Regions from separate parts of the Labrys sp. Lb11 genome, predicted to be linked through region 1. Evidence: predicted binding sites of a transcription regulator. Region 1 holds the regulator's gene; the other holds the start of a gene.
The links. Region 1 encodes PhoB, which activates phosphate uptake and scavenging genes when phosphate is short. Its sites were predicted from a motif close to TGTCATNNANCTGTCAT; they were not measured.
Positions count from the first base shown of each region.

Region 1 (4,414 bases):
GGCAATTGGAGCTTGAGGCGGCTGATGAGGAGGCTGAGTTCGGGCTCGGGCTGGGTGTAGCGGGTCAGCTGGATCTCGCGACCATCGGTGGTGGGCAAGTGGACGTCGATCATCTGGATGGCAACGAACTTTTCCAGAGCACTTCGAGCGGTCAGTCCCGGGGCCAGGGCGTGGAGGCGGCGGGTCAGGGTGATCTGCAGGCAATAGGCCAGGAAGGCGATGAAGATGTGGGCTTCTATCCGCCTCTCATCCTTGTGGAAGACCGGGCGGATCGCCAGGTCGCCTTTCAGGGTCTTGAAGACCTCTTCGACGGCGACGAGCTGAATGTAATATTGCCATAGCAGGGCGGGATCGTTGTCGGTGAGATTGGTTCGCAGCAGATAGCGCCCTTCACGCCGTCTGATGGTTCGCAGCCTCTTGCGGTCGAGGCGGAAGGTCAGCCCGCCGTTCTTGTCGATGTCGACATCGACCAGGCGCCAGGCGGTCGGCGCCTTGGAGCGCGCGGCGCCCAGCTTCATCAGGAGCTCCTCGCGGGAGACCGCCATGGCGGCGATCTGCCGGAGCCGCTTCCACAGCCATTTCAACTGCCGCCGCCGCATGGCCCGTTCCTTGGAGACGCGGTCGAGGCTCTGGGCGAAGACATAGAGTTCGCCATCCTCGGCCAGCAGCTTCACCTGAACGCCCTGCCGCGCCTCCTGCCAGGGCTTGTCCAGCAGGTGCTTTTCCAGGCGGTTCAGCCGTCCCTTGGGCGTTCCCACCAGATACTGGACCGGCGGGTCACTGGCCCGCATCTGTGCCAGGGCCGCCTCGGTGGGAATGCCGCGATCCATCACCCAGACGCGCCGCGCCTTGCCGTATTGCTGCTCGATCTTGCCGAGGAACATCCCCAGCGTCTTGCTGTCGGCGGTGTTGCCGGCCAGCACCTCGTAGGCCAAAGGCAAGCCCTCCGGGGTGACGACCAGGGCGATCACCACTTGCGGACAGTCCGGCCGCTTGTCGCGGCTATAGCCGTGACGGCGCTTGTCGCCCTCGGGCAGATCCGAGGCGTTGACCTCAAAATAGGTGCTGGTCAGATCGTAGAGCAGCACGTCGAAGCGGGCGTTGAACAGATCGCGCCAGCGCTCCGCCAGATGAGCGAACAGGGTCTGCCTGTGCGCCAGGAGCAGGTCGTGGCAGGCATACAGTTTGTGCGCCTCGGCCAACCCGAAGTCCGCCCCCAAGAGGTCGGCCATGGCGCTACGCTCGAACCATTCGCGATGCAGGCGCCATTCGCTGCCCGGTGCGATCAGGCGATAGGTCACCAGAACCTGAAGCACCTGGTCCCAGCGTGTCCCCTTGCGGCTCGGCGGCAGGCGGTCGGCCCAGAACCGATCGAGGTGCAGGTCGCGCCATAGGAGCCCGGCCAGCCAACAGGCACCCCATTGGCGCGGCCGGCACAGCCGGAGCTCCGACAAGCGAAGCTGCACCACTGAGGCATCGGCCGCGACGGCTTGGCAGCGATCCTCCGGAAACAGAGCCAGCGTCTGTCGATCGCCGGTGTCGGTATCGAGCACCTCGATGGCTTTGCGCCAGGCGGCGGCCTGAGAAGAGTTGATTTCACCCAAATACAAAACCTGCCGCTGCACCACCCGGCCATCGTCGAGACGCTTGTTCTCGACGATGTTCCAGTAGGTATGCGTCTTGCCGTCCTTCCTTCGCTCGGTTCGTCGCAGAAACATGGCGACATGAATCTATGCACGCCAAACCGTATCTTGGAAATAGCCTAGGTCTTCACTACAGCCGATTCCGGTAGAACATGCGAACCTCGCCTCAATCAGATCAAATACTTACGCGCTCAAAAAACCTCGAAATCGACGTTTCCGCGCGCGAATCCGCGAAGACGGGCTAGGACGGGACAAGGTGAGCCGGCTATCGGCTCACCGAGAGCAGGATCGAATGCGAAAGCCTTCCCCGCTCCGCGGAGAAGGCTTTCGTGTTTTTTGAACCATCAATCCCGCCGCCCGCCGGTCAATGCTTCGAGAAGGTCTCGTCGAAGGAATAGCCGGCGCCGCGCACGGTGCGGATCGGGTCGATCTCGCGCGACCGGTTGATCGACTTGCGCAGGCGCCCGACATGCACGTCCACGGTGCGCTCGTCGATATAGACGTCGCGGCCCCAGACGCTGTCGAGCAGCTGTTCGCGGGCGAAGACCCGGCCGGGCGCCTGCATCAGGAACTCCAGCAGGCGGAACTCGGTCGGCCCCAGGCGGATCTCGCGGGCACCGCGATGGACGCGCTTGGTCTCGCGGTCGAGCGAGATGTCGCCGGCCTTGAGCACCGAGGCGACATGGTCGGGCTTGGCCCGCCGCAGCAGCGCCTTCACCCGCGCCACCAGTTCCGGCACCGAGAACGGCTTGACGACATAGTCGTCGGCGCCCGTGGCCAGGCCGCGCACGCGCTCGGTCTCCTCGCCGCGTGCGGTGAGCATGATCACCGGCAGCCGCTCGGTTTCCGGCCGCATGCGGATACGGCGGCACAGTTCGATGCCGGAGAGGCCCGGCAGCATCCAGTCGAGCAGCACGAGGTCGGGCACGCTCTCGCGCAGGCGCAGCTCCGCCTCGTCGCCGCGCCCGACACTGTCGACGTCATAGCCTTCCGATTCGAGGTTGTAGCGAAGCAGCGTGGTCAACGCTTCCTCGTCCTCGACGATCAAAACGCGCGGAGACATTCAAAACCTCTGTCTCTTCAGGCGGCGGGATACTCCACCGGCATGATGCTGGTGCTGTCGTTCTTGGGCCGCTCGCCGCTCGGCGACTGGCCGGTCACCAGGTAGTGGACGGTCTCGGCGATGTTGGTGGCGTGGTCGCCGATGCGCTCGATGTTCTTGGCGCAGAACAGGAGATGGGTGCAGAAGCCGATATTGCGCGGATCTTCCATCATGTAGGTCAGGAGCTCGCGGAACAGCGAGGTGTACATCGCGTCCACGGCGCCGTCCGAGCGCCACACCGCCAGGGCCTCCTCGACGTCGCGCTGGGCGAAGGCGTCGAGCACCTGCTTGAGCTGCTCGAGCACCAGATCGGCCATGTGGTTGAAGCCGCCGAAGATCTTGGTGCCCTGCATCTGGCCGTTGATGGCGACGACGCGCTTGGCGATGTTCTTGCCGAGGTCGCCGATGCGCTCGAGGTCGCCGGAGACGCGTAGCGCCGCGACGATCTCGCGCAGATCCTGCGCCATGGGCTGGCGCTTGGCGATCATCAGGATCGCCCGATCCTCGGCGGAGCGCTGCAGCGTGTCGATGGTGCCGTCGAGCGCGATGACGCGCTGCGCCAGCTCCAGGTCGCGCTTGATCAGCGCATTGATGCTGTCGAGCACGCTCTTCTCGGCATAACCACCCATCTCGGCGATCATGTTGCGCAGCTCGAGCAGCTCCTGGTCGAAGGATTTGACGATATGGTCGGCCATGGGCGTTGCTCCTCGTCCAGCGCGCGTCAGCCGAAGCGGCCGGTGATATAGTCTTGGGTGCGGCGGTCGGTCGGCGTCGAGAACATCTGCATGGTCTGGCCGACCTCGATCAGATTGCCGAGATAGAAGAAGGCTGTCACGTCGGCGCAACGGGCGGCCTGCTGCATGTTGTGGGTGACGATGACGATGGTGAAGTCCCGCTTCAACTCGTCGATCAGTTCCTCGATCTTGGCGGTCGAGATCGGGTCGAGAGCCGAGGTCGGCTCGTCCAGGAGCACGACCTCGGGCTTGACCGCGATGGAGCGGGCAATGCACAGGCGCTGCTGCTGGCCGCCGGACAGGCCCAGCGCCGAAGTGCCGAGCCGATCCTTCACTTCTTCCCAGATCGCGGCCTTGGACAGGCACCATTCGACCCGGTCGTCCATGTCGGCCTTGCTCAGGCGCTCATGCAGGCGCACGCCGAAGGCGATGTTGTCGTAGATCGACATCGGAAACGGCGTCGGCTTCTGGAACACCATGCCGACGCGGGCCCGCAGGATGGCCGGGTCGATACTGCTCTTGGCGATGATGTCCTGGTCGTCGAGCAGGATGCGTCCCTCGGCGCGCTGGCCGGGATAGAGATCGTACATGCGGTTGAGCACGCGCAGCAGCGTGGACTTGCCGCAGCCGGACGGGCCGATCATGGCCGTGACCTGCCGCTCGCCCATCTCCAGGTTGATATCCTTGAGGGCGTGCTTCTCGCCGTAATAGAAGTTCAGCTTCTCGCACTTGATCTTGGCGCGCACAGCCGTCTCGGCCTGCGGACGGTTGGCCGCGGCCACGGCGACGGTCGGATTGGGAAGCGAGGACATGGGACCACTCACCGCTTGGGAGCCAGGAGAACACGGGTGACGATGTTGAGGGCGAGCACGCCGGCCGTGATCAGCAGCGCTCCGGCCCAGGCCAGCGCCACCCAATCGTCGAAGGGGCTGCCG
Region 1 is NZ_BAAJOT010000001.1:15,406-19,819, reverse strand. Features, by position in the region: gene AC27L4_RS00095 (IS1634 family transposase) at 1-1,718, opposite strand, end outside; gene phoB (phosphate regulon transcriptional regulator PhoB) at 2,008-2,706, opposite strand; gene phoU (phosphate signaling complex protein PhoU) at 2,724-3,440, opposite strand; gene pstB (phosphate ABC transporter ATP-binding protein PstB) at 3,467-4,291, opposite strand; gene pstA (phosphate ABC transporter permease PstA) at 4,300-4,414, opposite strand, start outside.

Region 2 (4,414 bases), on a different contig from region 1:
GCCGCGCCGCGACGCGGCGCTGGTAGGCGGCGATCAGGGCGGCGGCCTGGTGGTCTGGCAGGCGGGGCAGGGCGCTGGGCAAGGCGGCTCCGGTGGTCGGCTTGGGGAGGGACGTCGCTTGAGCCGATGAGTCAGGTATCGTCGGCAAGGGCATGACGCGGCACGGCTTTCGCGTGAACGCTTCGGCAAGTCACGGGCGGGCGCCGCCCGGTGGGTGCTGGGACGAACCGGCCGTCGACACGCAGGTTCGCGGGTCCAGGGGCGCCATGACCGGACTCGATTCCATGGACGCAGAGATAGGGCCAAGCCATGACGCTCTTGGGAAAGGCGGCGCCCTCTCAGTCGTCACCCGATTCTGTGTCGTTGGCAGTCGCGTGGATGGCCGGATCAGGTCCGGCCATGACGGCTGAGAGGACACCGCCTTTCCCAGCTGCGGCATGGTCCGACCCTATCTCAGCACCTTTGCGATCAGGTCGGGCATGGCTCCGGACGAGGCGGGCGATCGCTGTCCGCTTCGTCCGCATGAGCATCAGGCCCGCGCCGTGCCGGGCGCGGGCCTGATGGCCGGGCTCAGGACTTCTTGCGGGCTTCGTCGTTGTACTTGACCATGCCGATGATGCCCTCATAGTCCTTCGGGCTGGTGGCGACGAACTCGATGTCCTTGCCGTCGGAGAGCTTGTCGAAGGCGGCCTTGTCCTTCTTGGGCATATCGAGGAAGGCCTGGGCCACCGCCTGCTTCAGCTCCGGGGGCAGGGAGGCCAGCGCCGCGAACGGGCCCTCCGGCAGCAGGTCCGACTTGAAGACGACGCGGAAGTCTTCCTTCTTCATCGGCGTGCCGTCGGCGTTCTTGAGCAGGCCGCGGGTCAGCATGCGGGTGAGGTTGGAATCGTTCTCCGAATTCCAGGAGTTGGCGGCGGCGTCGACCGTGCCCTGGGCGAGGGCGAGCACCGCATTGTCGTGGCTGCCGGCGTAGACGTTGGAGCCGAAGAACTTGTCGACGCTGTAGCCGGCCTTGTTGAGGTAGTAGCGCGGCGCATTGTTGCCGGAGGTCGAGTTCGGGTCGACCAGGGCGATCTTCTTGCCCTTGAGGTCGTCCATGGTCTTGTAGGGGCTGTCGGCCTTCACATAGACCACGGAGTAATAGCCGGTGAGGCCGGTCTCGTGGCGCTGCACGGCGAAGGGCTCGGTGGCCACGCCGGTGATGACGGCGCGGGCATAGGAGGCCGGGCCGTAGAAGGCGAGATGGATGTTGCCGGCGCGCTGGCCCTCGATCACCGCGGCATAGTCGTTGGCGACGCGCAGCGTCACCTTCACGCCCAGCTCCTTGCTGAGATAGTCGGTGAGGGGGGTGTAGCGGTCCACCGTGCCCGAGGCGTTCTCGGCCGGGATGACGCCGAGGGTCAGCTCGGGATACTGGGCTTTCCAGTCCTGCGCTTGGGCGGCGCCGGCGAAAGCGAGCGTGGCGGCGACGCCGAGCATGGTCCTGCGGGTGAGCATGGACTTCTCCTGTTGGTCCGATTGGGAACAGTGTGGGAAAGAAAGGGCTCGCCCCGGAGCGACGGCCGCAGCCCCGGGGCGAGGGTCAGGCCGCGACGGGGCGGGCAACTGTCGCCGCGGCCGGAGTGGGAGCGGCCTCGGCGCCGATGACGTCGGCGGCTTCCAGGCCGTAGAGCTGGCGCGCCACGTCGGCGGTGAGCTCCGCCGGGACGCCGTCGAACACGACGCTGCCGGCGGCCATGCCGACCAGCCGGTCGCAATAGTCGCGGGCGATGTCGAGCGAGTGCAGGTTGCACAGCACGGTGATGCCGAAATGCTTGTTGATGCGCAGCAGCGCATCCATCACCGTCCTGGTGTTGCGCGGGTCGAGCGAGGCGATCGGCTCGTCGGCCAGGATGATCGCCGGGTCCTGCACCATCGCCCGGGCGATGGCGACGCGCTGCTGCTGGCCGCCGGAGAGGGAGTCGGCCCGCTGGCCGGCGAGGCCGCCGATGTCGAACTGCTCGAGGGCGGAGAGGGCGATCGCCTTGTCCTCGTCGCTCCACAGGCGCAGCACCGAGCTGGCGGTGGAGACCGTGGCGAGGCGGCCCATCAGCACGTTGGTGAGGACGTCGAGGCGGCCGACGAGGTTGAACTGCTGGAAGATCATGGCGCAGCGGCTGCGCCACTGCCGCAGCTCGCGGCCGCGCAGCGCCGTGACGTCGACCCCGTCCCAGAGAATGCGACCCTGCGTCGGGTCGGCGAGGCGGTTGATCAGGCGCAGCAGCGTCGACTTGCCGGCGCCGGAGCGGCCGATCACCCCGATGAAGCTGCCGGGAGCGATCCGGAGATTGACGTCGTTCACGGCCGTCTTGGTGCCGAAGCGGCGCGAGACCCGTTCGATAGCCAGCATGCCATCCCCTGCGGTCGGTTGTCTCCGCGCAGGACATCGCGGACCGTGGCCCGATCCGCGATGTCCTGCTCGAACTTCAAATCCTGCATAGGGGCTAGCGCGCTTGCGCAACGCTTTGATGACAGCCGCGACGGCCGATGTGACGGTCGCTTAAGGAATGGGGGCGTCGGGCGCCGGCGGCGCGGCGATCAGCGTGGCCAGGGGCCGGTTCTGGCGCGTCACCTCCTGCTTGAGGTGATCGAGCGTCATCGCATCCTGCTTCGCGAATTCCGTGAACATCATGTTGAGGTTGTTGAAGAACATCTGGCCGACCGCCTCGGCGTCGATGTCCGGGCGGACGGCGCCGCGCCGCTGCAGCCTGAGCACCAGGGTCGCGACCTGCTGGCACAGGCGGCAATCGAGCTCGGTGTAGCGCCTGCTGAACGGGCTCTCCGGCTGCTGGATCGACATCGCCATGGCGGCGCGCCACATCGCCTTGCTGAGATAGACCAGGGAGTGGTCGTAGTACCGGTCGATCAGCGCCTTGAGCGCCTCGGCGACCGAAGGGGGCGGGGCGTCGACGACGGCGCCGCCGGCCTGCAGCACCTCCTCGACCTCCATCGTGACCACCGCGACCAGGATGTCGCCCTTGTTCTCGTAGTAATTGTAGAAGGTGCCCACCGATATGTCCGCCAGCTCGGCGATGTCCTCGATGCGCGCGGCGTCGTAGCCGACCTCGCGGAACAGCCTCGTGGCCGCATCCAGGATGCGCCGGTTCCGGTCCGCCTTCTGCCTGGCGCGCAGTCCGGCCATGGGCTTCCTCAAATATGAACAGGTTCATTTTTTCAGATTGACACGAAAAATGAGTTCATTCAGTTTTCTTGTCAACGGCGCCGGCAACAGACGCGCCGGCGGAGGGACCGATCATGAAACCTGTTTCGAACGCAGGCGCGCTGCTGCGCCGGTGCCTGGCGACCGTCGCGGTGCTGGCCGTCTCTGCCGCCGCGGGCACGACGCCCTCCGCGGCGCAGGACGAGCTGAACGCGCTGGTGTGGTGCGACCACACCGATCCGGCGCTGATCGAGCCTTTCGAGAAGGCCAACAACGTCAAGGTCAACCTGAAGGACTATGAGGGGACGGGGGCGGCGCTCTCCATCCTCGAGCAGTCGCAGCCCGGCGACTGGGACGTGATGGTGATCGACAGCATCGACGTGCACCGTGCCGTCGACCTCGGCCTGCTGGCCGAGCTTCCCGCCGGCGCGCTGCCGGACGCCGACATCTTCCCGGAAGTGCGGCTGGCGGACAAGAACGGCAAGGACGGCAAGACCTACGCCGTCACCGAGAAGTTCGGCTACAACACCATCTCCTTCGACAAGAGCAAGGTCGACGCCAAGGACGTCAAGGACCTGTCCGTCATGTGGTCGGACAAGTACAAGGGTCGCATCGCCCTGTACGATTACTACCTGCCGATGATCGGCCTCGTCGACATCGCCCTCGGCAAGAAGACGGCCGAATTGTCCGACGCCGACCTGCCGGCGATCAAGGAGAAGCTGGCGGCGATGAAGGCGGTGGCCAAGCAGGTCGGGGAGGTCACCGCGTCCCAGACCGCGCTCGCCACCGGCGAGGTCGACATCCTCGTCGGCGGCGGCGAGTGGATCACCGCGTCCCTGGTGCACGACAAGCCGAACCTCGACTGGGTCATCCCCGACCAGGGCGCCGTGCGCTGGAGCCAGTCGCTCGCCGTGATGAAGGACTCGACCAGGAAGGACCTGGCGCTGAAATTCGTCCAGTACATCCTCAGTCCCGAGGGGCAGGCGCGGCTCGCCACCTCGTCCTGCTACTGGGCGATGCCGGCCAACAGCAAGGCGGGCGCCCACCTGACCGACGCCCAGAAGGCGGCGCTGCGCTGGAACGACCAGGCCGACTATCTCAAGCGGGCGCAGCTCTATCCCGCCCCGACGCCCGAGCTCGACCGCAAGCTGCAGGACGCCTGGACGGAGATGATGCAGCACTGAGCCCGGCCGGCCGATCCCTTCCCGGGGCTCG
Region 2 is NZ_BAAJOT010000003.1:529,934-534,347, reverse strand. Features, by position in the region: gene phnE (phosphonate ABC transporter, permease protein PhnE) at 1-82, opposite strand, end outside; gene phnD (phosphonate ABC transporter substrate-binding protein) at 571-1,497, opposite strand; gene phnC (phosphonate ABC transporter ATP-binding protein) at 1,583-2,389, opposite strand; gene AC27L4_RS12250 (TetR/AcrR family transcriptional regulator) at 2,540-3,181, opposite strand; gene AC27L4_RS12245 (polyamine ABC transporter substrate-binding protein) at 3,295-4,383, shown strand.
Region 2: the regulator PhoB is predicted to act here: its motif matches at 2,497-2,513, upstream of phnC (phosphonate ABC transporter ATP-binding protein).